4 regions of the Ensifer sp. ENS10 genome follow, and region 4 is predicted to be linked to each of the others. Evidence: riboswitches for the same ligand, from Rfam matches in the RefSeq annotation. Region 4 holds a riboswitch; each other region holds the start of a gene.
What was found. Region 4 has a riboswitch for thiamine pyrophosphate ahead of thiB (thiamine ABC transporter substrate binding subunit). Riboswitches for the same ligand answer to the same signal wherever they lie in the genome.
Positions count from the first base shown of each region.

Region 1: linked by a shared signal. The riboswitch ahead of thiO (glycine oxidase ThiO) and the one ahead of thiB (thiamine ABC transporter substrate binding subunit) in region 4 are both predicted to bind thiamine pyrophosphate.
Region 2: linked by a shared signal. The riboswitch ahead of thiD (bifunctional hydroxymethylpyrimidine kinase/phosphomethylpyrimidine kinase) and the one ahead of thiB (thiamine ABC transporter substrate binding subunit) in region 4 are both predicted to bind thiamine pyrophosphate.
Region 3: linked by a shared signal. The riboswitch ahead of thiC (phosphomethylpyrimidine synthase ThiC) and the one ahead of thiB (thiamine ABC transporter substrate binding subunit) in region 4 are both predicted to bind thiamine pyrophosphate.

Region 1 covers NZ_JACVAS010000004.1:306,568-313,988, forward strand. The annotation lists gene IB265_RS17260 (LacI family DNA-binding transcriptional regulator) at 1-238, shown strand, start outside; gene IB265_RS17265 (beta-ketoacyl-ACP synthase III) at 302-1,291, opposite strand; gene IB265_RS17270 (adenosylmethionine--8-amino-7-oxononanoate transaminase) at 1,288-2,556, opposite strand; gene bioD (dethiobiotin synthase) at 2,553-3,191, opposite strand; gene IB265_RS17280 (8-amino-7-oxononanoate synthase) at 3,188-4,333, opposite strand; gene bioB (biotin synthase BioB) at 4,330-5,346, opposite strand; TPP riboswitch at 5,735-5,855, shown strand; gene IB265_RS17290 (hypothetical protein) at 5,821-5,958, opposite strand; gene thiO (glycine oxidase ThiO) at 6,016-6,987, shown strand; gene thiS (sulfur carrier protein ThiS) at 6,984-7,181, shown strand; gene IB265_RS17305 (thiazole synthase) at 7,185-7,421, shown strand, end outside.
Region 2 covers NZ_JACVAS010000013.1:178,321-185,741, forward strand. The annotation lists gene IB265_RS31910 (glycosyltransferase family 4 protein) at 1-1,110, shown strand, start outside; gene thiD (bifunctional hydroxymethylpyrimidine kinase/phosphomethylpyrimidine kinase) at 1,267-2,076, opposite strand; TPP riboswitch at 2,323-2,425, opposite strand; gene IB265_RS31920 (hypothetical protein) at 2,730-3,011, opposite strand; gene IB265_RS31925 (amidohydrolase) at 3,134-4,288, opposite strand; gene traA (Ti-type conjugative transfer relaxase TraA) at 4,603-7,421, opposite strand, start outside.
Region 3 covers NZ_JACVAS010000004.1:158,545-165,965, forward strand. The annotation lists gene IB265_RS16575 (dicarboxylate/amino acid:cation symporter) at 1-289, opposite strand, end outside; gene IB265_RS16580 (ATP-binding protein) at 518-2,386, shown strand; gene IB265_RS16585 (sigma-54 dependent transcriptional regulator) at 2,390-3,754, shown strand; TPP riboswitch at 3,850-3,978, shown strand; gene thiC (phosphomethylpyrimidine synthase ThiC) at 4,069-5,889, shown strand; gene IB265_RS16595 (hypothetical protein) at 6,104-6,619, shown strand; gene IB265_RS16600 (Zn-dependent hydrolase) at 6,842-7,421, opposite strand, start outside.
Region 4 covers NZ_JACVAS010000006.1:235,566-242,986, reverse strand. The annotation lists gene IB265_RS21680 (M48 family metalloprotease) at 1-1,451, opposite strand, end outside; gene thiQ (thiamine ABC transporter ATP-binding protein) at 1,755-2,474, opposite strand; gene thiP (thiamine/thiamine pyrophosphate ABC transporter permease ThiP) at 2,471-4,099, opposite strand; gene thiB (thiamine ABC transporter substrate binding subunit) at 4,107-5,135, opposite strand; TPP riboswitch at 5,185-5,303, opposite strand; gene IB265_RS21660 (GNAT family N-acetyltransferase) at 5,449-5,934, shown strand; gene IB265_RS21655 (thiamine diphosphokinase) at 6,019-6,669, shown strand; gene IB265_RS21650 (ABC-F family ATP-binding cassette domain-containing protein) at 6,673-7,421, shown strand, end outside.

The DNA of each region.
Region 1 (7,421 bases), on a different contig from region 4:
GCGCGCCGCCGGCGACATGGGCGTGCGCGTGCCGACCGATCTTTCGATCGTCGGCTTCGACGACATCCCGCTTGCCTCGCTGGTGCTGCCGCGCCTGACGACGATCCGCCAGCCGATCGACGAGATCGCACGGCTGGCGCTGGACGGCGTGCTCGGCAGCCACGCGCTGCAGGAGGAATACAAGCTGCAGCCAGTCCTCATACGCCGCGGATCCTGCGCAGCGCCTGGGACGCCCTGACTGCGAGCCTGCCCAAGTGAGGCGCGAAAATTGCGCGCGATTTCCGCACCCGTCTCGCACCGGCTAACAGCCAAGCACCACCGCGCCTCCGGTGAGCCCGGCGCCCGCTGCCGTCAACAGCAGCTTCTCCCCGCGAGCGAACGGCCGATTTTTATGCGTCAGCGATAGTGACAGCGGGATCGTCGCGGCGGACGAGTTGCCGTAGTCCGCGATGGTCCGTACGGTTCTTGCAGGCTCGATGGCAAGGCGATCGCAGACGGCGTCAAAGATCCGGGCATTGGCCTGATGCGGCACGAAGCGGCTGATCTCTTGGGGATTGCAGCCGGCGGCATCCATTGCGCGGACGGCACAGGCTGTCATCATCTCCACCGCCTGGGCGAACATCTCCCGCCCGTCGCGCATCGTCATCAGGAAATCCTCGGGCTGCAGGCCCGGTGAGAACGGTTGGCTGCTGCCGCCGGCTGCGATTGAGATCAGGTCGTAGCGGCTGCCGTCGGCGGCAAGGTCAACGCCAAGCAAACCGGTCTGCGGATCATCGGAAGGAGCAACGACGACCGCACCCGCCGCGTCGGCAAAGAGAACGGTGCTTGCTCTTTCCGCCGGGTTGATGCGTCGGCTCAGAATGTTGGCCGCCACCACCAATACCGGTTTTCCCTGCGAACGGACAAAGCCGTCGGCAAGCGTCAAAGCATAGAGGAACCCCGAGCACGCACCGGCCAGATCGATCGCGCCGGAACGGGTGAGCCCGAGCCGGTGGGCGAGCAAAGGTGCGGAAGGCGGCAGGAGATGATCGGGCGTGGAGGTCGCCAACAGGGTCAGGGCGACATCGCCCCGCAGCATGCCGGCATCCTCGAGCGCCGCCGCGCCGGCGCTCGACGCAAGTCCCGTCAATGTCTCGCCATCCTCGACCCAACGCCGCTCGCGAATGCCGGTACGACGCTCGATCCAGCCGGGCTCGAGACCGAGCTTCGTTTCGATCTCGGCATTGGCAACGCGCCGTGCCGGCACGGCATGGCCGAAGCCGGCGAGCCGGGAGGACCGTGCGGCGCTCACAGCCGCCCTGCCGCGAAAAGCGATGCCGCCTCGTCGACCGCGCCATAGGCCCGGTCGAGCTCTTCAGCGGTCACGCAATAGGGTGGCATCAGATAGATGACATTGCCGAGCGGGCGGATCAGCAATCGCCGCTCGCGGAAGAAGGCCCTGAGCCGCGGGCCGATCTCGGAGAGATAGCCGCCGGCCGGAACCTTGAGATCAAGGGCAGCAATCGTTCCGAGCTGGCGGGTATCGCTGAAGCGGGGATCGTCGGCGAGGCGGGCGCCATGCCGACGCTGCTCCTCCGACAACGCGGCGATACGTTCCCGCACTGGCTCTCCCTTCCAGACGGCGAGATTGGCGAGCGCTGCCGCGCAGGCGATAGGATTGGCCGTATAGGAACTCGAATGAAAGAACGTCTTGCGTCGATCGGTCGAGAGATGCGCCTCGAAGATCTCGGCCGTGCAGAGTGTCGCCGCCAAGGGCAGCGCGCCACCGGTCAGTCCCTTCGACGTGCAGAGAATATCGGGCGTGATGCCGGCCTGATCACAGGCGAACAGGCTGCCCGTCCTTCCCCATCCGGTCATCACCTCGTCGGCGATCAACAGGCTGCCATGCCGTTCGGCAATCCGTTTCAACTCGGCAAGCACGGAAGCCGGGTAGGTTTTCATGCCGCCTGCACCGAGGAGCAGTGGTTCGATCAACAGGGCCGCGACCTCGCCGGTGGCACAGGCCGCCTCGAAGGCATCAAGCGTCGCCTGCTCTTGAGCCGGCTCCGGAAACGTCAGCCGATCGACGGCAAAGAGCAACGGTGCGTAAGGCGCATTGAAGACGCCCCTTTCTCCCGCGGACATCGTGCCGATCGTATCGCCATGATAGCCGTGTTCGAGCACACAGATGCGGTTCCGCGGCCGGCCGAGATTGTGGAAGAAACCAAGTGCCATCTTCAGCGCGACTTCGACCGCGGTCGAGCCGCTGTCGGAATAGAACACATGGGCGAGCCCGGGTGGCGCGATCTCGATCAGCCCGCGCGCCAGGTTCTCCGCCGGCGCATGCGTATATTCGGCGAAGATAAGCTGATCGTAGGTTTGCGAGGCGGCGCGGATCGCTTCCATGATGGCGGGATGCCGGTGGCCGTGGGTGATGACCCACCAGGACGAAATCGCATCGAGGATCGCCGCCCCGTTTTCGTCGATGAGATAGGCGCCCTCGGTCCGGACGACGCGTCGCATCGCCGGCTCCAATGCATGCTGGGTGAAGGGATACCAGACGGTGGAATTTCTCATGCCGGCACCTCCAGCAAATCGTCGACGTTGAAATTCTCGCGAAACGCCTGCCGCAGCCGTTCCGGCGTCAACGGGTCGAGCCGCGGCAGCCGCCCAAGCCGTCGAACCTCCCCCAGTTCCGCGATGATCGCTTCGCTATCCGCCTGCTCGTCGCCGATGAAGGCGACACCCAGGACCGGGATCGCACGGCGCCGGAGCGCATCGAGCGACAACAGCGTGTGATTGATCGTGCCGAGCCCCGTGCGGGCACAGAGAATGACCGGGATGTGCCAACGCGCGAACACATCGGCAAAGACGCTCCGCTCGGTGAGAGGCACCAGGAGCCCGCCTGCCCCCTCGATGACGAGCGGGCGGTCGACCTTGGGCGGCAAGAGATGTTCAGGTTGGATCGACTGACCATCGATCCGCGCCGACAGATGTGGCGAAGCCGGTGTCCGCAGCCGATAGGTCTCAGGCAGGATGCGGTCGGGCGGGATCCGACCGAGCCGCGCTACAGCCTCGCTGTCGGTCTCTTCATCGAGCCCCGACTGCACCGGTTTCCAGTAGCAACCGCAAAGCGCGTCGGTCAGCGCCGCGGAGAATATCGTCTTGCCGATCCCGGTATCCGTGCCGGTGACGACGAAACGGCGCATCATGACCGCTCCTCCGTCATTGCGACCTTCAAGCCCTGCAGCATGCGCGTGATCATCGGCCGGTCGACATTCAGCGTGATCGCGATCCGAAGCCGCGCCGTCCCCTCGGGAACGGTCGGTGGACGGATCGCCCTGAAATCGAAACCTTCGGCGCGCATTCGCGCGGCAATCCTCACGGCGCGACCGTTGTCGCCGATCAGGACGGGCTGGATCTGCGAGCCGCTGCCTTCGATGCCGAGGGTCTCGGCAAGCGCCCGATTGGCGAAGGTCCTGAGATCATCGAACGCTGCCCGGCGCTGAGGCTCATCCGCCAGTGTCACAAGAGCCTCGCGGACGGCGACAGCAATGAGCGGCGAAGGCGCCGTCGCATAGATGAAGTTGCGAGCACGGTTGACGAGATAGTCGCAAAGCACGGCGTTTGCGCCAACGAGGGCGCCGGAAACGCCGAGCGCCTTGCCGCAGGTATGCAGCACGACGAGATTTTCCCTGCCGTCCAATTCGGCCGTCAAACCGCGGCCATCTGGCCCGAAGACGCCGGTCGCATGCGCTTCGTCGACCACCAGAAATCCATCATGCCGATCGGCGAGCGCGGCGAGGTCTGCAAGCGGCGCCCGGTCGCCGTCCATCGAATAGAGGCTTTCGACGGCAATCCACGGATGTCCCATGCCGCCGCGCTTGCGCCACGCACCGATCGCATCGGCAAAGGCGTCAACGTCGCTATGCTTGACCGCGATCGCACCGGCCCTGCTTACGGCGATACCCTCATGGGCACTCGCATGGATCAGGGCATCGTGGACGATAATATCGTCGCGCTGCGGCAGCGTCGAAAACAAGGCGGCATTGGCCGCATAGCCGCTGCCGAAGAACAGCGTTCGCTCCACGCCAAAGAAGGCGGCCGCCTCCGCCTCCAGCGCCTCGTGTTCCCTGTGGTTGCCGCGCAACAGTCTCGAACCGCCTGATCCAACCGGCAGGCCGCGGTCGATCGCCGCGATGATCGCCGCCTTGAGACGCGGCGAACCGGCAAGCGCCAGATAGTCGTTCGAGGTGAAGTCGACCCCACTGCCGGAGGCGAGTTCGCGGCGGCGCTCCTTGCGTTCAAGGCCGTGAAGCGTCTTCTCGTAGCGGTGGAGCAAGCCCGCGGTCATTCGGCCGCTTCCGGTTCTGCCGTAAGCGGCATCGGCTTCAGCCCGAGCCGGCGGAAGAGTGCCGCATCGTGATCCTCGCCGGGGTTGTCGGCGGTCAGCAGCGTTTCGCCGACGAAGATCGAATTGGCGCCGGCGAAGAAACAGAGCGCCTGCATCTCGTCGCTCATATCGGTGCGGCCGGCCGAAAGGCGGACATGCGACTGCGGCATCAGGATACGCGCCAGGGCGATGGTGCGAACGAAATCGATCGGATCGACCGGCGCCGCATCGGCAAGCTTCGAGCCCGGGATCGGAATCAGCATGTTGATCGGCACGCTTTCGGGGGGCACCGGCAGATTGGCAAGCGTCACCAGCATCGAGATCCGATCGTCAGCCGTCTCGCCCATGCCGAGGATGCCGCCGGCACAGACCTTGATGCCGGCGTCGCGGACGTTCGCCAACGTTTCCAGCCGGTCGGCAAAGCTGCGGGTGGTGATGATCTCGCCGTAGAAGCGCTCCGACGTATCGACATTGTGGTTGTAGTAATCGAGCCCGGCATCTGCGAGCCGCCCGGATTGTTCCGGCGTCAGCATGCCAAGCGTCATGCAGGTCTCCATGCCGAGCGACCGGACGCCGCGGACCATGGCGACGATCGCCTCCATGTCGCGCTCCTTCGGGCTGCGCCAGGCGGCGCCCATGCAATAGCGCGTCGCGCCGCCATCCCTCGCTTTGCGTGCCTCTGCAAGAACCTGTTCGACTTCCATCAGTTTCGACGCTTTCAGCCCCGTCGGGTAGTGTGCCGACTGGCTGCAATAGCCGCAGTCTTCGGCACAGCCGCCGGTCTTGATCGAGAGCAGGCGGCTCATCTGGATGGCATTGGGGTCGAACTGGGCGCGGTGAACGGACTGCGCACGATACAGAAGGTCGTTGAACGGCAAATTATAGATTTTTTGCGCGTCGCCCAGATTCCAACCGGTTTTGCCGGGCTTCGTAGCTCCGGAGGTCGGCTCAGTCGAACTGTTTGTGTCGAGCATGTTCGTTCACTTCCCCAGAATAGATAGAATCCATTATTATCTATAATTTTCACGGACACTGCATCGAGCAACCATCTAAAAGGAGACCTAATTGCAATGACTCAACCTTGTCGTGCTTTTTCGTGCCTCGACGGCTGCGGTCAGAAGGGCAAATACCGCGACTTTCCGCCTCGGCGGCATCAGCTGATGGCGATGACAGCAACGGCCAGATGCCCGGATTTTCGGGACCTTGCGCCTTGCACTAGCCGTAGATCTCTCGACCGATGCCCGCTACCGACACCAGCGAGCCTCAAGAACACATGTCCTTCCACTTTTTATAGATAATTTTTTGCGCACGAGGTACACACCGGCAGCCCTTGACAAAATCCGATCCAGCCGCTCAGTTTGAAGCATTCACCAGGGGTGTCCCGACAAGGGGCTGAGATTCTGCTAGGCGGTTTCCGCGGCGCAGTGACCCGTTGAACCTGATCCAGTTCATACTGGCGTAGGGACGGTGCAGACATCGCTGCCGCATTCGCGTTCGCGCGAGCAGATCTCGGCAAGGCGTCCTTCCCTCTCTTCCGGTCCGAGCTGGGTCTCCAACAATGGAGCCTCGGCAATGCGTATCTTCATCGCGATTCTGCTTCCTTCTGGCCGACGTTCGGCTCGCCGCAGCTGGGCGCATTGACCATGCGTGTCCTGATCAAAGGTGCCGGCGTCGGCGGGCTGACCTTGGCGCATGAGCTGGCGGGCCGCGGCGTCGAGGTGGCCGTTGCCGAGCGGCAGCCAGACTTCGGCGGGGCGGCCTCGTGGTTTGCCGGCGGCATGCTGGCGCCCTGGTGCGAACGCGAGAGCGCCGAGGAAACGGTGCTGACGCGCGGCATCGGCGCCATCGACTGGTGGGACCGCGCGCTTCCGGGCGAAGTGTCACGCAACGGCACCCTCGTCGTCGCTCCGCCGCGAGACGTCGGCGAACTCAAACGCTTCGCTTCGCGCACGTCCGGCTTCGAATGGCTCGGCGGAGAAGCGATCGCGAGGCTGGAGCCGGCGCTTGCCGGTCGCTTCCGAGAGGCGTTGTTCTTCCCCGGCGAGGCGCATCTCGACCCGCGCCGGGCGCTTGTCTTGCTGCGGCAAAAGCTCGTCGAGAACGGCGTCGCCTTCATCGGCGAGGCGGATAATAGCAGCGACAGCGATCTGATCGCCGACTGCAGCGGCGCTTCGCGGATCGGCGCCATCGCCGGCCTGCGCGGCGTGCGCGGCGAGATGCTCTATCTGCAGACGGGCGAAGTGGAATTGTCGCGGCCAGTCCGTCTCATCCACCCGCGCATCCCGCTCTACATCGTACCGCGCGGCAATGGTCTGTTCATGTGCGGAGCGACCATGATCGAAACCGACGACGGCGGTCCGATTGCCGCCCGTTCGCTGATGGAATTGCTGAACGCAGCCTATGCGCTTCACCCCGCCTTCGGCGAGGCGCGCCTTCTCGAAACCGGCACCGGCGTCCGGCCGGCCTTTGCCGACAATCTGCCGCGCGTCATGCGCGCCGGAAACACCATCACGCTCAACGGGCTCTATCGCCACGGCTTCCTGCTTTCACCGGCCCTGGCCGAGGAAGCGGCGAACCTTGCCCTTACCCGGAACCTGAAGGGAGACGCCGCATGAAATTGACCGTCAACGGCGAGGATCACGACCTCACAGTCACGACCCTTGCCGAACTCCTGGCCGCACTCGACTTCGAAGGGGATTGGCTTGCCACCGCCGTCAACGGCGAGCTGGTGCACCGAGCCGACCGCTCGGCCCATTCCCTCAGCGATCGCGACCGGATCGAAATTCTCTCGCCGATGAAAGGAGGCTGAGACATGCTGACGCTTTATGGACAGGAACTGCGTTCCCGCCTGCTTCTGGGCACCGCCCGCTACCCCTCGCCTGCCGCGCTCGAAGACGCGGTTCGTTCGTCGGCGACCGAGATTGTCACGGTTTCGCTGCGCCGCGAAACCGCCGGCGGCCGTCAGGGCGGCGCTTTCTTCGACCTGATCCGGTCGCTCGGCGTGCACGTGCTGCCCAACACCGCCGGCTGCCACTCGGTGGCGGAGGCG
Region 2 (7,421 bases), on a different contig from region 4:
GCGATGGACGAGGTGCTCTACCATGCCGAGGACTTTGATCATCTCTTCCTGTCCAACGGCGATACCGACGCGATCCGTCGCGACCTCTTGCGCTTTGTGGGAGACATCAAGCCGGACATCGTCCACTTCCACCATATCATCGGCTTCGGGCTGGAAGCGCTCTATGCGGTGCGCGACGCTCTGCCGAAAGCGCGCATCGTCGTGACCTTCCACGAATACCTGCCGATTTGCCACAACCACGGACAAATGGTGAAGCGGCCCTCGGGTCAGCTTTGCAATGGCGCTTCGCCAATCAGTTGCCACACGTGTTTCCCCGAAATCCCGGTGTCGCGTTTCGTGCGCCGCGAGCAGTTCGTGCGGGGCATGCTGAACCTTGCCGACGCCTTCATCGCCCCAAGTGCTTTTCTCGCCAATCGCTATGTCGAGTGGGGCATCGCTGCCGAGAAGATTTTCGTGATCGAAAACGGCATCGTCCTGGGTGAAATGACGCCCGCGCGTGAATTGCCTGCGCCGGCGGCACGTCGCAATCGTTTTGCCTATTTCGGGCAGATGACCCCCTTCAAGGGCGTTCACGTGCTGATCGACGCGGTATCGCGCGTGCCGGAGGACATCTGGGGTGACGATTCCACGCTGATGATCTTCGGCGGCAACCTCGAGCGTCAGCCGACCGAGTATCAGGAACGCGTGGCGAAATTGATCGAAGACGCCGGCCGCCGCGTCCGCTTTTACGGCTCCTACCAAAACCAGGACATGCCGCGGCTGATGCGATCGGTTGACTGGGTTGTGATGCCATCTGTCTGGTGGGAAAACTCGCCGATCGTGATCCAGGAAGCGCTGCACCATGGCCGGCCGATTATTTGCTCCGACATCGGCGGCATGGCCGAAAAAGTCCGCGACCGGCTGGACGGCTATCATTTCCGGACCGGCAGCGCACAAGACCTTGCCGATCGCCTTATAGACGTGCTGAGCACGCCAAGGTCATGGGACAACCTCAGGGCAACGCTCAGGCGCCCGATAAGCCATGTCGACTGCGGCCGCGAACATGTCGCGCTCTACCGGAAACTGCTCAAGGAGGAGCAGCCGGTGCACCCCAGCGCCGCTGTGGCCTGAACCGAAAAGCGCTCCGTCCCCGGCACTCACCTCGCATTTACAAGCGGCCGACTTCCCGACTCGACGGACATTCCATTGCTTATCGGGCAATGGAATGTCCTGGTTTTTTAAAGGTCAACTTGAACGGTGGAACCGGCGCCAAGCGCCGGAATGGAATTAATCGCCGTTCGGTGCCCACCATCGATGGAAGTGATGAACCGGTCCCCGCCCCTGCCCGATTTTGAGCGCTGCTGCGGCAACAAGCGCCTCATGCAGATAGGCCTTGGCAGCGATAACCGCGTCTTGAAGCGTCTGCCGACGGGCAAGACCGGCGGCGATTGCGGCAGACAACGTGCAGCCGGTGCCATGATCGTTTGTCGTCTCAACCCGCGGGCGCGACAGGCGCAAGGAAGTGTCCCCGTTAAAGAGGATATCAGCCGCTTCATCGCCCTTGGCATGCCCGCCTTTCATCAGCACGGCGCGCACACCAAGCTTCAGGAGCATCTCCGCCTGCCGGGCCATTTCCGTCTCGTTCTCGGCAATCGCGCGGCCCGTCAACAGAGCCGCTTCGGGCAGGTTGGGCGTCACGATAAGCCCAAGCGGCAGCAATTCCTCCTTGAGCGTCGCGATCGCATCCGGACGTAACAAAATGTCCCCTGAAGTGGCGACCATCACCGGATCGATGACTGCTAAATGCCCGTATCGCTTCAAACCGGACGCGATCGCAGCAATGGTCTCCTGGCGGGACACCATTCCGACCTTCGCAGCGCCAACCGCGAGATCCGAAAACACGGCATCGATCTGAGCTGTGACAACAGCCGGAGAGATATCCTCGACGGCCGCTACCCCGCGGGTGTTTTGCGCGGTGATGGCCGTGATCACGCTGGCACCATAGACGCCGATCGCCGAAAACGTCTTCAGATCCGCCTGGATACCGGCACCGCCACCGGAATCTGAGCCTGCGATGGTAACGGCGATAGCGGTCATGCCTGGCTCCGCTGAAATGTAGAAGCGGGTCCAATGATGGCGAGCGCGCACTCAAGCCACCGGCTCAAACACGCGCAAACTGAGGCGGGTCTTCCGGGCAACCTGGAAGATAGATTGAGCCGATGGGTCGGTCGCCCCGCTCCCTGTAGTTCTACGTCGCTACATTCTGAACAGCGTATTGGCACCAACGATCTCCCGAAACCAAAATCACGGAGATCCGGATGAACGGCGAAGACGCGGGAGTGCCAGAAAGGCCCTTGCCGTTCCTACGCCGGTATGATCCGGATCAGGTTCAAGGGTCTGGCTCACCGCCATCTCAGCACCGTCAGGTGCGCCCCTCGGCAGGCATGAATGCTATGGGAGCGTGGGAGGGGATGTCAATTGCTTGAGTTCAGCATGCGCGTATGTAAGCCGGTTCGATGCGGGCGAAGGAGGCCCTTAAAGGATACAAACAGAAAAAGGCCCCTTTTGCCTCAAGAGCATAAGGAGCCTTCCGTCTGAGCGTTCGACTTCACAGACGCTGGTAGACTAGCCACGTCAAGGCCGTTAAGGCAAGGGGGTTTGGAACGCGAACCGGAGCTTCGGAAGGCAACTTAGGAAACCGGTCCCTGCATGTTGCTGAACGGCTGCGGGAAATTTCTGACCGCAATGTTCTATTTAGCTGTCCGCTTAGTGCACTGGTTCTCTCGCTTGATGCAAGCTATCTCCGCCGTCGAGCATTCGGCAACGCCGTTGACGACCGCGCAATGCGAGCACTGATCGGTGAACTCCAGGCAATCCGGATTGGCCTTGATGAAGGCCTGCAGACTAACATTCTCAGTCTGTCGCGGCTCAGGAACGATATCTGCAACGGGCATATCCGCCGCGTAAGCGCTCGCCATTCCCGCCATGGCAATCGCGAGGCAAACCGCGTCACGGAAGCTGAAATGGCTCATCCATTTGGTCCTCCTGAAGGCAGTTACGGACGCGGCGCGAAACGGCTCTCCGTCGGGAACTGCGCAATTTCTGAGAGTGCCGTCAAAACAACCGTTGAGCAAGCGACTTTCCGGCGCTGCCCTCACCCCAGCTCGTTGCGGATCGCCCGCATGAACACCCGTGCGCCCATGCCGATCAGCCCGTCAGGAAAATCATAGTCCGGATTGTGCAGCCGCGCGTGGTTCTCGCCGGCGCCAAGGAAGAACATCGCCGCGGGCGCCACCCGCCCGAAGAGCCCGAAATCCTCCGAGCCCTTCATCGGCAACACGCCCTCGCCGTGGTCGTGGCTGACGCCCTCCTCGTCCATGGCGTGTTCCAGCGCGATGACTGCCGCTTCCGCATTGCTGCATTGGTGGAACACGTCCTCATAGCCGATCGTAACCTTCAGCCTCGCAGCCTCCGTCTCCTTGGCAACCAGCGCCTCGGCGGGGGCCACGAGATCGGCCATGCGTTCATCGGTCAGCGTCCGCAGCGTCGCCCAGATCTCGGCATAACCGGGGCTGATGCCGAAGGCCGCCTCGCCGAGGCGGGCATGCGTCACCGTCACCAGCGTATAATCCTCGTCGAGCGGCCCGTTGTTGCCGAGCGCCGTCAGGCCGGAAAGCAGCGCGGCAACAGCGAAAGTCGGCGCAATGCCGTCCTCCGGCGTCGAGGCATGCGCCGTCTTGCCGGACAGCGAAATGCGCATACCGCGCGAAGCGCAATTGACCGGACCGGTGCGCAGCGCCGCATGGCCAAAGCTTAATCCCGGAAAATTGTGCAGCGAGAACACCAGGTCCGGCTTGATCGCCGCAAATTTCGGATCGGCGAGCACCGCCGCAGCCCCGGCACCGTTTTCCTCCGCCGGCTGGAACATCAAGATCGCCCGGCCCCTCGCCGGCCGCTTCTGTCCAAATCCCTTGGCGAGCGCCATCAGGATCGTCATGTGCCCGTCATGACCGCAGAGATGCCCCTTACCGTTGATTTCAGAGCGATGCGCGATCTGCGAAATCTCCTCGATCGGCAGCCCGTCGAGCTCGGCGCGCACCATCACCGTCGGCCCTGGTTCGCGCCCCTCATAGATCGCCGCCACCCCGTGCCCGCCAAGGCCTGTCATCACCGCATCCGGCTTCGTATCAGCCAACGCCGCAACGATCGTTTCCGCCGTCTCCCGCTCCTCGCCTGAGACCTCCGGTCGCCGGTGCAGTTCGCGCCGAAACGCCACGAGCGCCTGAAGTTCACGGTCAATCAGAAACATTATGGTACTCCACGAAAAACTCCGCGCTCTCGCCACAGCCCCGCGTCATGAAGCCGAATCACGGCTCTCTCCATCAGCCTGGACGTGTCCGAAGCCTCACGTTACACCACCTCAACACTTCAATGGAAAGCCTAAAGCGGCGAGCGATACCAACCATATGATCGCGAACCGATTTGGTGCCACGGAGCTTGTTGTTTCTCCAGCACGACCAGCGGCGGACCGACCGAGCCATTGAGAATAATTGCGCGATGGCTTGTTGCCCTTTCCGCCCCTGCTTATGAGAAACGCAATCTCCGTTCCTCACGCGCGCTTCGTTATCTGGGCGACAGCCCTTGGCTCCTGGTTTGCCGGAGAGACGCTGCTTGCTTCAACGCGACGGACACTCGTTCATGGGCAGCAACTTGTTGTATTGTCCGCAACAGACTCCAGACCGCCCGCAGATCTTCCCTTTGGGTCGCGGTCATCCCGGCTGCGACCTCTTTGAAAACCGATCCATTGGCATCTTTCGCCGCAATTACCAGAAAAGTGCGCTCACCAAACCTCTCGGTCACGGCCCTCGAGAACCGTTCAAGCTCGGCTCTCACCTTGCTGTCGGCATGCACAACGTGGAGAGCAATTTGCGCATCATTGCGGCCGATCGCATCTCGTGCCTCCGTGAGAACCTTCCTCGCCTGTGATGAAAGCGCCGGGATGTCGATCGCGAGCTTCGTTCGCAGTTTCTGCTCTTCCGCTTGGTATTTCTCTTCTGCTTGGCGACGAAGTCGGATGTAGCTCTCAAGGTCCCCTGAAAGGGCAGGCACGTTGGCCAGGGCGCGTGCGCGGTCCTGTTTGTCAGTCCGCCACGCGAGCATGCCGCTACTTCCTTTGATGGCACCAAACGTCTCTGGGCGACGTGCGATCTTGGCGAGAGTTGCCCTGGCCACGTCTCCGTTCTTAAGCATGACGTCGACGTCAATCGCATTGAGGGCCGTCTGTGGATCAGAGTAGACGAGCCGAAAACGCAAACTCACGTCCTCCCATTGGCGTTTCAAACTCACATCGGCCGCAAGCCTCTCCTCGATTGTCTCGGCTATTGTCTTCGGGAAGGTTTTGATTCCGGCCAGCATCGGAGCTTTGTCGTCGCCTGTGCCGGGCTGCTTCATTTGGGCGGCCGATGCGGCGAGCAGAATGCTATGGCCGATGGTGGTCAACCTCTGAACAAGGTCGCTGAGCCGCTGCTTCTGTCGGACAGTCCATTCGATACGATCACGAACGAGCGTTCGTGCCACTGCCATCAAATGCAAACCTCGTAACTCGGCGAAGCGCAGGGCATGCCGGTAGAGGGAACGATCTGTATAGTCGAGCGTTGATTCCTTTGCATTTGTGCGCGACAGCACTGAAACCAGCCCACCAGCATTTTCAAACGAGCGTCGTCCATAGTAGACCGCCAGTTCTTCGCGGTGTCGCGTCATACCGACATAAGCGAGATGTCGATCGAGTGAGAGGGAAGCTAGTAACTTCACACTATCGACCGTGGCACCTTGGCTTTTGTGTATCGTGGTAGCGTAACCAAGATCTACGTTCGGGTATATTCGGCTCTCGATGGTCACAGGGCGGCGATAGCCAGGCTCACCGACCTCCACAACGATCCGATTAAGGCGAGCTTCGAGTACACGCCCGATCATTCCGTTTTTGACGTTTAGTATCCCGTCGTTTTTCAAGAAGACAATTTGGTCACCCGGCGCGAAGTGGCGAACGCCCTCTTGCGTCGCAAACGGAAGCCCTTTTCCAACCACACCGCGCTCGACAAGTTTGGCACGGGCCTTCTCGTTCAATGTCCGAACGTCGCGACGCAAGTGCGCGAGGATCAACGAGGTCTTTGTTGGATTGTGGTCTCTATCCCAATCGGCGATCAGCGCTTCCACTGCTTCGGCTTTCAGCCCGGTACTGACGATTCTGTCGTGAGCTTCGTAGGCCCGGACCGCATCCCCGACTTGTCCGCGAGCGAGAGCCAGTGACGCCGTTCGCATCCAGTCTTGGCGTTGGCGGTATATAGTATCTAGTTCGGAGTAACCGATGCGCTCCACAATGGCGCGGAATGGCGCACCCGCCTCGATTGGCTGGAGCTGATCCGGGTCGCCAACCAACACGAGCTTCGCGCCCTCCTTCGCGACAGTCTCGATCAGGGACGCCATCTGCCGCGACGAGACCATGCCTGCCTCATCAAGAATGAAAACTGTCTTGTTGTTGAGGGTAGCGTTTCCCTCGGCCCAACGCCGCTCCCAAGAAGAAAGTGTTGCGGCGCAAATCCCCGCCTCCTTCTCCAATCCCTCTGCAGCCTTGCCCGCCAACGCACCACCGACCACTTGATACCCGGCTGCCGTCCAAATTTCGCGTGCAACTTTCATCATTGTGGTCTTGCCGGCGCCGGCACGACCGACAACCGCAGTAAGTCGGCCCTCACCCGTAACATTCGCGATGGCCGCCTGTTGCTCTGTGGACAGGCGCGACACGGACATAGCACGCGTCAGCTCTTTCCGGATGCCGTGGGTTGATTGACGCGCCAACCAAGCAGCCCGTTTGGCCATTTCGGCTTCCAGACGGATCAGTTTCCGCGTGGTGTATTTGGCTGGAAAACGAGCGCCGGTCATTAAGTCAATACGCTCGCGATCGATACGCAAGATCTCCGGAGATTGGAGGATACGTGCCATGAGTTGGGCGAACACCCTCTCATCGTCGGTATATCGATGAAGCACTTTGGCGATGTCGCGTTCGTCGAAGACACTTTTTTGGCTGGCAATGAGGTCAATCGCTATTTCCGGCCGGCGTTGAATGCGGCGGGTATTCCTGGCACGCAGCTCCGCTTGCAACTCAATCGACTTCGGTTTTCGGAAAACCGGTGTCTTTTCGCGCTCTATTCTCCGCTCAATAGCCTTCGTTTCAGCGCTAAAGCGGATGATTGGCTCAAGGTCGATGCCCTGCCGCTCGAATGATCTCCCATCAATCCGGAGATCGAGACCAGCAAGCGCCAAATGACGGTTTTGGCAGGCGAACCAACCGTCACGAAAGGCATTGAATTCCGCAAGTCCGCCAACCCAATTTCGGTAGACAATTCTGCCATTGGAGCTGCGCCGCGGCGTACCATCGGTTGAAA
Region 3 (7,421 bases), on a different contig from region 4:
GCGTCGAAAAGGTCAGGAAGTAGATCATCGCCTTCCCGGCGACGCGGCCGACCTTGGCGAGATCGGTCATGCCGGCAATGCCGGTCGCAACCGTGAGGAAGATGACCGGGGCGATGATCATCTTGACGAGGCGGATGAAGGCATCGCCGAGCGGCTTCAGCTCGGTGCCGAGCGACGGATAGAAATGGCCGAGCAGGATGCCCGCGGCGATCGCCGCCAGCACCTGGACATAGAGATGACGATAGAAAGGTGTCTTGCCGCGCGGTTCCGCGGATTGGTCGATAATCATGATATCCTCCACTGGACCCAGTCCGGCGTCATGCCGGGCCTCCCGGGTCAATTTCCGATGCGCGACAGCTCGGGCTGTCATGAGGATGTCATTTGCAACGGGCGTGCCAGTTCTCTGCGGCGAGAGCCAAGCCCTTGAATCGACGTGGATGTTTCGTTCACACGGCTCGACACGCACAAAGAGTTGAGCGGATTTCCGCACAGGTCACCTGGAAGTCTGAGCGAAAAAATGCACAATCGCGCCATGTTCAGTGCCCTATCCGCCCCCCTCAACCTGGCAGATCTCGACCGGTCGATGCGCCGCACCTGGCTGGTGTTCGCCGGCCTCGCTCTGGCGCTGCTCGTCGCCGGCCTTCTGTTCGCCGGTGAATATGGACGCAACCAGGCGCTCGAAACCGTCGACGCCCAGAGCCGGATCGATGCCAATCTGAAAGCCTCGCTGCTGCGCGCCGTGCTCGAACGTCAGCGCTCGACGCCGCTGGTGCTGGCCGACGACGTCGAGGTGAAAGCAGCGCTTTCGACCCGCGACGGCCAGGCGCTGCAGCGGTTGAACGAGAAGCTGCAGGCACTTGCCGCCAACACGGACGCCGCCGTCATTTATGTGATCGGCAACGACGGCGTCGCGGTCGCCGCCAGCAACTGGCGTGAGCCGACGAGCTTCGTCGGCAACGACTACGCCTTCCGCGAATATTTCCGCATGGCGATGCGGGACGGCAAGGCGGAGCATTTCGCCATGGGCACGGTCAGCAAACGGCCGGGACTCTATATCTCCCGGCGGGTGCAGGGGCAGGACGGCCCGATCGGCGTCGTCGTCGCCAAGCTCGAGTTCGACGATGTGGAAGCGGAGTGGCTCGCCTCCGGCAAGCCGGTCTATGTTACCGACCGGCGCGGCATCGTGCTCATCACCAGTTTCCCGTCCTGGCGCTTCATGACCACCAGAACCATTCCGCGCGATCGTGTCGCTGCGATCCGCGACAGCCTGCAATTCGGCGATGCCTCGCTGCTGCCGCTGCCGTTCCGCGACATCGGGCCGACCAGCGACGGCTCCAGCGAGCTGCATGCGCTGCTGCCCGGCGACAGCGAGCGGCGGTTCCTGCGGGTCGAAACCATGGTTCCGACCACGAGCTGGCGGCTGGAGCAACTGGCGCCATTGGATGGGGCGGTCTCGGCGGCAACCCGCGAGGCCCGGCTGATTGCGCTGGCCGTGATCGTGCCGCTGCTTGCGCTTGCGGCCTTCCTCCTGCGTCGTCGCCAGGCCCTGACCTTGGTTGCGACAAGGGAGCGTGCCGCGCGCGATGAACTGGAGCACCGCGTGGCGGAGCGCACCCAGGATCTCAGCCTTGCGCGTGATCATCTCGAAACGGAGATTGCCGATCACCGGCGCACCGGCGAGAAGCTGCAGGCCGTGCAGCAGGAACTGGTTCAGGCGAACCGTCTGGCGATCCTCGGCCAGGTGGCCGCCGGCGTCGCCCACGAGATCAACCAGCCGGTCGCGACCATCCGCGCCTATGCCGACAATGCCCGCACCTTCCTCGACCGGGGGCAGCAGCAAACGGCGGTGGAGAACCTCGTCAGCATCGCCGAGCTGACCGAAAGGGTCGGTACAATCACCGACGAACTCCGCAGCTTTGCCCGCAAGGGCCGCTTCGTCGCCGAGCCGACACCGATGCGCGAGGTGATCGAGGGCGCCTTGATGCTGCTTCGCAGCCGCTTTGCCGGCCGCATGGATGCCATCGTCATCGACCTGCCGGAAAACGGGCTCAGCGTTTACGGCAGCCGCATCCGTCTTGAACAGGTCCTGATCAATCTCCTGCAGAATGCCTTGGAGGCACTCGGCGAGCGCAGCGATGCCGAGATCCGCGTGCGCTGTGAGGAGGACCCTTCCGGCACGGTCTTGCTTGTCGTTACCGACAACGGCCCCGGCATACCACAGCATATCCGCGAGGATCTGTTCACGCCGTTCAACACCTCGAAGGACGAAGGGCTCGGCCTTGGACTCGCCATCTCCCAGGAGATCGTCGCCGACTATGGCGGCGAGATATCAGTCGAAACCAGCGACAAGGGCACCGTCTTCACGGTGCGCCTGAAGAGGGCCTGAGCGATGCAGCCATCCGTCTACCTCATCGACGACGACAACGATCTGCGCAAGGCGATGACGCAGACGCTGGAGCTCGCCGGATTCGCCGTCACTTCGCTTGCAAGCGCCGCCGAAGCCTTGGGAACCCTCGACGCGAATTTTGATGGCATTGTCGTCAGTGATATCCGCATGCCCGGCATCGACGGGCTGCAGCTCTTTCGCCGCATCGCTGCCTTCGATGCCGACCTGCCCGTGATCCTGGTGACCGGCCACGGCGACATACCGATGGCAGTTCAGGCGCTGCAGGATGGCGTCTACGACTTCATCCCAAAACCCTTTGCCGCCGACCGGCTGGTGCAGAGCGTGCGCCGCGCGCTGGAAAAGCGCAGTCTCGTCATGGAGAACCGCGCGCTCAAACGGGCGGCCGAAACGGCCGGCGACAGCCTGCCGCTGATCGGCCAGACGCCGGTCATGGAGCGCTTGCGCCAGACGATCCGGCACATCGCCGACACGGATGTCGACGTGCTCGTCGCCGGTGAAACCGGCAGCGGCAAGGAGGTGGTCGCGACGCTGCTCCACAATTGGAGCCGGCGCCGCGACGGCAATTTCGTGGCGCTGAACTGCGGCGCGCTGCCGGAAACGGTGATCGAGAGCGAACTCTTCGGTCACGAACAGGGCGCCTTCACCGGCGCCCTGAAGAAGCGTGTGGGCCGGATCGAACACGCGAGCGGCGGCACGCTATTCCTCGACGAGATCGAGGCGATGCCGCCGGCGACCCAGGTCAAGATGCTGCGCGTTCTCGAAGCCCGCGAGATCACGCCGCTCGGCACCAACCAGGTGCGCCCCGTCGATATTCGCGTCATCGCCGCCGCCAAGATCGATCTCGGCGACCCGGCCCAGCGCGGGGACTTTCGTGAAGATCTCTACTTCCGATTGAACGTCGTAACGCTGTCGATCCCGCCGCTGCGCGAGCGCCGCGATGATATCCCGCTGCTCTTTTCGCACTTCCTGACGCGGGCGGCGGAGCGCTTCAAGCGGGACGTGCCTCACGTCTCGCCGGCAGTGCAGCAACACCTGATGACCCATGCCTGGCCCGGCAATGTGCGCGAACTCTCACATTTTGCCGAACGCGTGGCGCTCGGCGTCGAAGGCCCGCTGGGACAGCCGGTTGCGCCAGCAGAACAGCCGGGTTTCGCGCTACCGGAACGGCTCGAACACTACGAGGCAGAGATCCTGAAGGAAGTGCTTCGCGCCCAGCGCGGCGACGTCAAGGCGACGATCGAGGCGCTCGGTATTCCGCGCAAGACATTCTACGACAAGCTCCAGCGCCACGGCATCAACCGAGCCGACTATGCGGAGCGCGGCGTTCCGGAAAAATCCGGCAGCTAACTCTCGTCAGCGGCCAAAATACACCCAAAAATTGCATCTTCGTCGACGGGCGAATTCGCGCTTGACGACCCGTGCCGTTCGATGGCTATCTCTTGGGCATTCACCAGGGGGGTCCCGCAAGGGGCTGAGATTCTGCTGGATGGCCGGCTTACCGGCTGTGGCGCAGTGACCCGTTGAACCTGATCCAGTTCATACTGGCGTAGGGACGGTGCAGATATCGAAGCCAGGATTCCGTGCGTCCAGCACCTGGCGGAGCGTCTTTCATCCTTCCGGCATCAGAACTGGGTCTCCAATCGCAAACTTGGAGCCTCGTCATGAATATTGCCACAAAGCCCACCCCTCTCACGGTCACCCAAGGCCCGCTTCCCGCCTCCCGCAAGGTCCACAAATCAGGCATCCTCCACCCGGATATCCGCGTGCCGATGCGCGAGATCGCGCTGCACCCGACCTCCGGCGAGCCGCCGGTTACCGTCTACGATTCCTCCGGCGCCTATACCGCCGACGATGCGGAGATCAGCATCGAGGCGGGGCTGCCGCGACTCCGTCGCAACTGGATCGTCGGGCGCGGCGACGTGGAAACCTACGAGGGGCGCATCGTCCGTCCTGAAGACAACGGTTTTGCCAGCGGCGACCGGCTGACGCCGACCTTCCCGTTCCAGCACGCGCCGCTCAAGGCGACTGGCGGCAAGGCGGTAACGCAGCTTGCCTACGCCCGCGCCGGCATCATCACGCCGGAGATGGAGTTCGTGGCGATCCGCGAGAACCTCGGCCGCGATGCGGCACGCGCGATAGCTCGCGACGGCGAAAGCTTCGGCGCCCATATCCCCGACCATGTGACACCGGAGTTCGTGCGCCAGGAAATCGCCAGCGGCAGAGCGATCCTGCCCGCCAACATCAACCATCCGGAATCCGAGCCGATGATCATCGGGCGGAACTTCCTGGTGAAAATCAACGCCAATATCGGCAACTCCGCTGTCACCTCGTCGATGGCCGAGGAGGTCGAGAAGATGGTCTGGGCGACGCGGTGGGGCGCCGATACGGTTATGGACCTTTCGACCGGCCGCAACATCCACAACATCCGCGAATGGATCATCCGCAATTCACCGGTGCCGATCGGCACCGTGCCGCTCTACCAGGCTCTGGAAAAGGTCAATGGCATTGCCGAGGACCTCAACTGGGAGGTCTATCGCGACACGCTGATCGAGCAGGCCGAACAGGGCGTCGATTATTTCACCATCCATGCTGGCGTACGCCTGCACTACATCCCGCTCACCGTCGATCGCGTCACCGGCATCGTCTCCCGCGGCGGCTCGATCATGGCCAAGTGGTGTCTGCATCACCACAAGGAAAGCTTCCTCTACGAGCATTTCGAGGAGATCTGCGACATCTGCCGCGCCTATGACGTCTCCTTCTCGCTCGGCGACGGATTGCGCCCGGGCTCGATCGCCGATGCCAACGACGCGGCGCAGTTTGCCGAACTCGAAACGCTCGGCGAACTCACCAAGATCGCCTGGGCGAAGGATTGTCAGGTGATGATCGAGGGCCCCGGCCACGTGCCGATGCACAAGATCAAGGAGAACATGGACAAGCAGCTCGCCGTCTGCGGCGAGGCGCCGTTCTATACGCTTGGGCCGCTGACGACGGACATCGCTCCGGGCTACGACCACATCACGTCAGGCATCGGCGCTGCGATGATCGGCTGGTTCGGCACCGCCATGCTCTGCTACGTCACGCCGAAGGAACACCTGGGCCTGCCCGACCGCAACGACGTCAAAGTGGGCGTCATCACCTACAAGATCGCCGCCCACGCCGCCGATCTCGCCAAGGGTCACCCGGCCGCCCAGGTGCGCGACGACGCTCTCTCGCGCGCCCGCTTCGAGTTCCGCTGGGAGGACCAGTTCAACCTCTCTCTCGACCCGGAGACGGCCCGAAACTTCCACGACGAGACCCTGCCGAAGGAGGCACACAAGGTCGCGCATTTCTGCTCCATGTGCGGCCCGAAATTCTGCTCGATGCGGATCTCGCACGACATTCGTGCGGAAGCGCAGAAGGAAGGGCTGGAGGCAATGGCCGCGAAATACCGCGAGGGCGGCGATCTCTATATGCCGGTCGCTGAGGTCGAAGCTAAGAGTTAAAGCGCAACACGTCGGGAGGGACGCCTCGTAGTCCCTTCCGACGGCAAGGCGGATGCTGGGCCCTGGGGGAATAGCTTGCCCCCTTATCGGTTGAACGATATGTAAAACTCACGCAAAAGTCGCCGCCGGCGGACCCGTCATTCACGCCAAGCTGCCGTCCTCTGCGGCGCTCTTGCAGGACGACGAAAAAAACGCCGTTTACGAGGAGAATGACTTGAGGACACGCCTGCTGAGACTGACGGCCCTGTCGATAGGCGGCCTTGTGGCACTCGCTGGAGATCTGCCACGCCTCGACGACAGCGGGAGTTTTGCCGCGGGTTTTTCCTGGATTTCCGCCGCCCATGCGGACGACGCCGATGTCGGCGGGAATGGTGAAAATGGCGCTGATGGCAGCGACCAAGGTGGCGAAAACGTCGGGAGCGGCGGAAGCAACGGCACAGAGGGTGGCGGCGATGGGGGTGGTGGCGATTGGGGCACCGGTGACGGCAGCGGCGTAGGCGGCGTTCCCGGCGGCACCGGCGCAGGCGGCGGAGGTGCTGCCGTCATCGACAGCGATAGCCACAGCGAGCCCCACTCATCGATGCGCGACTCACGGGATTACGGACCAAGCGGCAAGGTCTGGCACGGCGGCAGCAATTTCCTTAACCTTTTCCGCCAGACGCCGGAAAGGCGCTTCGAACGGAGCCAGCCTGAATCGTCTGCCCGGCAGAAGACCGTTGACACGAAATGAGAGCCTTGAAGACAGGTCAACTTCGTCGCAACGGAGGGGGACCTGCGCTATTTCTCGAAACCGGACTCCGGATGTGCGGTAGGAACGGGTTCTGACGCGCGAGAACAGATCAGCCGGCGTCAGAGCTTTACATTCGAGATATGTCTATCCCGATCACGACCTGCCGGAGTGTGGCGGCGGAGTTACGGATACAGACCATCGTCTTTCTCGCCGCGAGTATTCCTAACTGCCTTTCCAGCCGCTGCAAGCAATCCGCTCGACGACATCGAGCAGCACATTCGCCCCGGCAACCAGATCATCCGCCTCCGTGTGTTCGCGCGGATTGTGGCTGATGCCGTCGCGGCTCGGCACGAAGATCATCGCCGTCGGCGCGATGCGTGCGATCATCTGCGCATCGTGGCCGGCGCCCGAAGTCATGCGCCGGCTCTTCAGGCCCCGCGCCTTCGCCGAAGCCTCGATCGTGGCGACAATGCCCAGATCGAAGGCGACCGGCTGGAAACGCGCCAGGCGCTCGACCGATATCTCGACACCCTCTTCAGCGGCGACACGCAGGAGGAAATCCGCAAGCGCCGCCTCCAGCGCCTGCAGCCGATCCTCGTCCGGGTCGCGCAGGTCTACGGTGAAGACCGCCCGCGACGGAATGACGTTGATTGCGTCCGGCTCGAAACGCATGGTGCCAATGGTCGCGACGCTCGGAGCGTTCGAGCGGGTTATATGATCGCGCAGGAAAAGGCCGATGCGGGCGGCCGCAAGCCCGGCGTCACAGCGCATCGCCATCGGCGTCGTGCCGGCGTGATTGGCG
Region 4 (7,421 bases):
TTGATCACCCGGAACAGGTCCAGCTTGCGATCCGTCCCCATCATGCGGGCGGAAAGCGTTGCGATCGTCTCGCCGGGCCTTACCGTTACGACGCGGATGCGCAGAGGCTTCAGCGATTGGGCCTCGCCCTGCGTCATGCGGCGGAACGAGCTGCGCAGCTGGTTCGCTGTCGGCTCGAGCGCGTTCGAACCCTTGGGAACGGCGGTCAGGAAGCGGTAGATGCGGGTGTCGATGCGGATGACCGTGACATCGAAATCCCAGCGATCGGCCGAGGCACGCGCGGTCGCGGCTTCCAGACCGTTGATGTTGATCGGCCTGATCGTGTCGGGCTGCAGGCCGGTGACCCAGCCGCTGGCGATATAGTCGGTCAGGCTGCGACCGCCCGTATCCGCCACGCCGTCGAAGCGCACAGCGATGTCACCGGGCCCGGTCGCAAGGACCGCTTCTGCCTTGTTGTCGATCTGGAAGCCGGTCGGCACGTCGAAACGGATTCCGAGCTGGCCGTGCAGGAAGGTCTGGCCGCGGACATAGCCTTCCTGGGGGCTGTCGCCGTAGAGCAGGCCGTCGATACCGGCGAGGTAATAGTCGCGGCCGCGATCGCCGCTGGTGCCCTCCGGCCCGAAGGCGCGGGCATGCCGGCGCGCAAGGTCCACACGCTGCGGTGCATTCGGGTGGCTCGACAGGAAGTCGAGGCTCTGGTCGGATTCCGGATCGACGGCGGTAAAGCGGCTATAGGCTGCCATCGAGTCCAGGAAGCGTGCGGCGGCGTAAGGATCGTAGCCGGCTTCGCCGAGCATGCGCACACCGATGACGTCGGCCTGGAGCTCCTGGTTGCGCGAGAAGGCCGCAAGCCGCAGCTTGCCGCGGGCGAGCGCCTGCTTGCCGGCGAGATCGGACGACAGCACCTCGGAGACCACGCGGCTGGCGATGACTTCCGCTTCCTCGCGTTGCTGACGTTCGATGCCGTGGTTGGCGGTGACGTGCGCCATCTCGTGCGAGAGTACGGCGGCGACTTCGGAGGCATCATTGGCAAGGGCCAGCAGGCCGCGGGTGACATAGAGATAGCCGCCCGGCAGTGCAAAGGCGTTGATCGCCGGCGAATTGAGGATGGTGATGCGGTAGGACTGCTGCGGGTTCTCCGAGACGGCGGTCAGCGCTCCGGCGATGCGGGCGACCAGCCGTTCGGTCTTCGCGTCCTTGTATTCGCCGCCATAGCTTGCGACGATGCGCGGATGTTCGCGTGCGCCCATCTTCGCGCGCGGATCGTTCTTCTGGACCTCGTCGACAATCTGCGGATTGGACGAGGGCGAAACTGTCGGCTCGTAGGATTGCTCGATCACCGACTGGCATGCGGAGAGAAGCGCGGTCGCGATCAGTGCAACCACGGCGCGTGCACGCAGCCGTCCGCGTTTCGGCGGGAACCGGTCGTGTGTGACTGTATGCCTCTCCATGCCTCAGCCCGTTTCCCGTCTGTCGCTCCACCCGCATGCAGCGGGGCAATGGAACGACAGCGTTGAAAGTCCTACTTTTTCAGTCCGGCAGCGTTGCTCCGCCGCGACTGTTCAGCCCTGGTCTTGCTGTATCTGATTTCAGCGCCACCTGCCTAGTTTGTCTCGGTAGAAATAGTTGCCCCGTGGTATCACGGCAACGGATGCGCGAATATTCGCGCTCCCGGCCGGATATTTCGCGCGTCGCACGGCGCCGCGGTCAAATTGTGGCGATCGGCTGAGGGCGAGGAGAAACCGGCCCCACCGTCACGCGTTGCCAAGAAAGCGGTCGATTGCCGCATTGTCGCGCCGCTCCAGGAAGCGGTCGAGCGTATCGTGTGCAATGATACGCCCCTGGTCGAGAAAAAGCACGCTATCGGCCAACGCCTTCACGTCTTCGGGATGGTGCGTGATCATCAGAATGGTGTTGCCTTCTTCCGCGTGCAGTTCGCCAAGAAGCGTGCGCATGCCGGTGCGCATCCCGGGGTCGAGGGCCGCAAATGGTTCATCCAGCAACAGGAGGGGGCGGTGCCGCACAAGTGCGCGGGCGAGCGCGACCCGCTGGCGTTCGCCGCCGGAAAGCGTAGGCGGCAGCCTTCGTCCGAAGCCTTCAAGCCCAACGCGGCGAAGCGCGTCCTCGATCCTCTTCCGATCTTCGTCCGTCAGGCGAAGTGCCGGGTCGATACCGAGGCCGACATTGGTCGCGACATCGAGATGGGCGAAGAGATTGTTGTCCTGGAAGATCATCGAGACCGGACGCTCCGAAGGTGCCTGGTTGGCAGCGTTCTGGCCGAGGACACGGATCTCGCCGTGGTCGGCATCTTCAAAGCCTGCGATGAGGTGAAAGAGCGTCGACTTGCCGGAACCGGAGGCGCCGGCAACGGCGACGATGCCGCCGGCAGCGATAGTGCAATCGAAGTGCAGCGTGGTCGTTTCGAAACGAATCTCGACATTGCGCAGTTCTATGGCAGCGTTGGGCTCGGTCATGCTTTGCGTCCTTCCCGCCGGCGGACGTCTTCCGTTGTGCCGAGGATGGTGAAGATCAGGCAGAGAAGCCCGAGGAAGAGGGCGAGGCCGGCCGCATCGGCGGTGCGGTAGCTGCCCATGCGGCTATAGAGCAGCCAGGGAAGCGTCACCATGTCCTGCGAGCCGAACAGGGCGACGGCGCCGAGATCGCCGAGCGATAGCGCCATGGCGAAGGAGAGCGCCATCAGCAGTGGCCTTCGGAGCGCCGGAAGGTCGATCCATCGCAGGCGATGAAAACCGCGGATGCCGAGGCTCGCTGTCAGCCGCTCGGAACGCGCCGCGTGCGTCGCCATGGCCGGCGCCAGGATGCGGTGGACGAAAGGAAGCGCCATCAGGGCGTTGATTGCCACGACGATGGCAGGCGCAAAGCGCGCGACATCGCCGAAGGGGCGAAGGAGCAGAAACCAGCCGGCGCCGAGCACGACAGGCGGCACCAGCAGGATCAGCGAGGTACTGGCGCCGATCGCACCGGCAAGGCCGTGTGCCGGCGCGCCCGCATGGCGTGGCGCGGTGACCGTCGCCGCGGCGCGGATCATCACGGCCGCCATGGCGACGGAGGCGAGTGCCGAGGCGAGCGCGATCGCCGCACTCGTCATCAGTGCCCGGTGCACGCTCGGATCGCGCGCGAGCTTCAGAAGATCGGCCTGCAGGCCGGAGACGACCACCGCAATCAACGGGGCGATGAGGAAGAGCAATGCCAGGATGATCCAGGCGCCATCGTTGAACAGCGCCGCTGTCGTTGTGCCATCGAAGCGTCGAACGGTTCGGCCGCCGGTCATGCCCTCTTCCGGATCCGTTGCCAGACGTCTGAGGATGAGAAGCAGGACGCCGGTCATGGCGATCTGCAGGCCGGACAGCGCGATGGCGCGTGGCGGATCGAAATCGAAGCGCAGCGCCTGATAGATCGCGACCTCGATGGTGCTGGCAGCGGGCCCGCCGCCAAGCGTCAGCACGAGCGTGAAGCTGGTGGCGCAGAGCATGAAGACGAGGCCGGCCGCGCCTGGCAACAGGCCGCGCAGGACGGGCCATTCGATGAAGCGGAAGAGCGCTCGGGAGGGCATGCCGAGATTGGCAGCGCTGCGCCAGTATTCGGCGGGAATGCGCTCGAGGCCGGCCAGGAACAGGCGCGCCGCAAGCGGCATGTTGAAGAAGACATGGGCAAGCAGGATGCCGAACAGGCCATAGATGCTGATCGGTTGCTCGAGGCCGAGCCAGCGCAGGCCGGAATTGAGGAAGCCCTGGCGTCCCCAGATCTCGATCAGCCCGAGTGCGCCGACGAGAACGGGCAGGCCGAGCGGCAGCGCCATCAGCCGCAACAGCCAGATCCGGCCGAAGAAACGCGGCCGCCGCGCCAGCGCCCGCGCCACCGGTATCGCGAAGAGCACGGATAGCAGAGTGGAAAGGCTTGCCTGCAGCAGCGTGAAGCGGGTGACGCGCCAGATATAGGCGTCGAACAGAGTGCCTTCGTCCGTGCCGCCGGTTTGGGCGAGCAAGGCGGCGATCGCCAGGCCGACGAAGAGCAGGAAGGCGCCGAGGCAAATCGCCCCGGCGACAACAGTCATGCGGTTTTCGCGAAGTGCGAACAATCCGGCCTCAGTTCTTGCTCATGGCAGCAAGCCACTCGTCGATCCAGGCCTTGCGGTTCTTCGCGACCTCTTCCGATGGCAGCAGGAAGGTCTTCTCCGGGTTGACCAGCTTGTTGAAGGCGTCCGGCAGCGGCTCCTTGGTTGCTGCGACCGGCATCATCCAGTTGGTTGTCGGAATGATCGACTGGAATTCCGGACCGGTCATGAACGCGAGGAACTGCTTTGCCAGTTCCGGCTCCTTGGCACTCTTGGTCATGCCGGCGACTTCGATCTGGATGTAGTGACCTTCCGAGAAGGTGGCCGCCTGGTAGCGCTCGGTGTTCTCAGCGACCATGTGGTAGGCGGGCGAGGTGGTGTAGGAGAGCACCATCGGCGCTTCGCCCTTGGTGAAGAGGCCATAGGCTTCCGACCAGCCGGGGGTGACGGTCAGAACACGGTCCTTGAGCTTCGCCCAGGCAGCACCCGCCTCGTCGCCATAGACCGCCTTGACCCAAAGCAGCAATCCGAGGCCCGGCGTCGAGGTGCGCGGGTCCTCGATGACGATCTTCTGCGACGCGTCGCCTTCGACCAGTTCCTTGAGGCTCTTCGGCGGTGTCTTCAGGGTCTCGGTGTCGTAGACGACGGCGAAATGGCCGTAGTCATAGGGCAGGAAGGTGTCGTCGGAGAAGTTGCCGGGCACCTTCAGGTCCTTCGCTTCGATGCCATGCGGTGCGAAGAAGCCCGTTGCCTTTGCTTCCGCCACGAGGTTGGTGTCGAGACCGAGCACGATGTCGGCCTTCGAGGCAGCACCCTCGAGCTTTAGGCGCGTCAAGAGTTCGACGCCATCGGCAACACCGACATAGTTGACCTTACATTCGCAGGTCTTTTCGAAGGCTTCCGCCACCTTGGCGCCCGGCCCCCATTCGGTGATGAAGCTTTCATAGGTGTAGACGGTCAGCGTCTTGTCGGCAGCGGCGGCATAACCGGTGAAAACAAGGCTTGCGCTTGCGGCCAGCGCTAGCCGGCTAAGTATTTTGAGCTGTGATGAATTGAACATGCGAAGCACCTCTCCCAAAGTTCGTTGTTGCACGGGAAAAGGGCGTATCGGTGCGATCGCGTCTAATCCCTCCGCCGGTATGAGCCGGATCAGGTTCCGCGGGTTGGCGTTTTGACGCCTCTCAGCCTCCGGCCGCCATGCGGTCGGGAGGCACCCCGTTAGAGCGGCAAGAGATTTACCGCTGCGGCGGCTCCATGGCAAGCGGTGTTTGGAATGGGCGACGCATGGGGCGAGCCCATTTTCTGTCGGGCGTTTTCGCCAACCGGCAACTGCGCTATGACACCATCACGCTTGGCCGCAAGGAGGAAATCCCATGCCAGATATGCTAGTTCGACTTTATGCCCTTCCGGCAGAGCCCCAGTCGCGGCTTGGTTCAGGCATCAGCATCCGTCGCGCCATGGCGCCGGAACGCCGTCTGGTGGTCTCCTGGATCGAAAAGACGTTTGGCGCCGGCTGGGCAGGCGAAGCGGAAGCTGCCTTCTCCTCGACCCCGACACGCATGCACGTCGCGGTGCACGACGAAAAGATCGTCGGCTTTGCCTGCCACGACGTGACAGCGCTCGGCTTCTTCGGCCCAACCGGCGTCGATGAAGGTATGCGTGGGCAGGGCATCGGCGAGGCGCTGCTGCTTGCAAGCCTGACGGCGATGCGCGAGGCGGGCTACGGCTATGCGGTCATCGGTGGCGTCGGTCCGGCGAAGTTCTACGAGCGCGTGGCCGGCGCGATCGAAATTCCCGATTCAACACCCGGGATCTATGCCGGCATGCTATTCCCGGAACCGGTGCCGGAAGGACACTGACGGCTTCGGCAAATTGCTGCGATCGCAGCGGTTTGCGGTTTTCTTCGTTTTCCTTCCGCGATCCTTTGCGCTATGGGCATTGCCATGGCTCGATCGACCTTCACCATATTGCTTGGCGGCGCCCTCTCGGTGACCAGCCGGCTGACAGAGCAGCTCAGCGGCAGCCGCTTCGTTGCCGCTGACGGCGGCATGCGCCATGCCCGCTTGCTCGGCGTCGTGCCGGATGTCTGGGTCGGCGATTTCGATTCGACCGAAGACGCCCTGCTGTCCGAGTTCGCCTCCGTTCCACGCGAGCCCTACCCGGCGGCAAAGGCTGCGACGGATGGCGAGATCGCGGTCGAGGCTGCGTTGTCCCGCGGCGCTGATCGGCTGATCTTTGCCGGCGCGCTTGGCGGCAGCCGCAGCGACCATGCCTTCCTGCACCTGCTGCAGGCCGCAGCGCTTGCCGAGCGCGGGCTTTCGGTGCTGATGACCTCGGGCGAGGAAGAAGCCTACCCGCTGCTGGCAGGCACGCTCGATCTCGACCTGCCGAAAGGTTGTCTCTTTTCCGTGCTGGGATTGACCGAGCTGACCGGCCTTTCGATCGTCAATGCGCGCTATCCGCTTGACGATTTCACCCTGCCGTTCGGATCGTCCCGAACCGTATCCAACGTCGCGGAGGGTCCCCTTCGCTTCAGCCTCAAGAGCGGACGCGCCATCGTGCTTGCCCGCCCCTATGATCTTTCCGGAGCCTGAGCCTTGGCGCCCCCAATTCTGAAACTCGACGATATCTTCTTGACCTTCGGCGGCGCGCCGCTGCTTGCCGGTGCCAATCTGCAAGTGGAACCGGGCGATCGCATCTGCCTTGTCGGGCGCAATGGCTCGGGCAAGTCGACCTTGATGAAGATCGCCGCGGGCCTTTCAGAGGCACAGTCGGGCGAGGTGTTCCGCCATCCCTCAGCGACCATCCGCTATCTCCACCAGGCGCCGGATTTCGACGGCTACGACACGGTGCAGGCCTATGCCGAAGCCGGCCTCGGACCGAGCGACGATCCCTATCGCGTCGCCTACCTGCTGCAGCATCTGGGCCTGACCGGCGAAGAAGACCCGACGCGCCTTTCGGGCGGTGAGGCGCGCCGTGCCGCACTGGCGCGCGTCATGGCGCCGGAACCTGACATCTTGCTGCTTGACGAACCGACCAACCATCTCGACCTGCCGACGATCGAATGGCTGGAAGAGGAGCTTACCCGCAGCCGTTCGGCGCTGGTGTTGATCTCGCACGACCGGCGCTTCCTGGAGAAGGTCTCGACGGCGACCGTTTGGCTCGACCGTGGCCAGTCGCGCCGGCTCGATCGCGGCTTTGGCCATTTCGAAGCCTGGCGCGACGAGGTGCTGGAGGCCGAGGAACTGGAGCAGCACAAGCTCGGCAAGGCGATCGAGCGCGAGGAGCACTGGCTGCGCTACGGCGTGACGGCGCGGCGCAAGCGCAACATGCGGCGCCTCGGCGA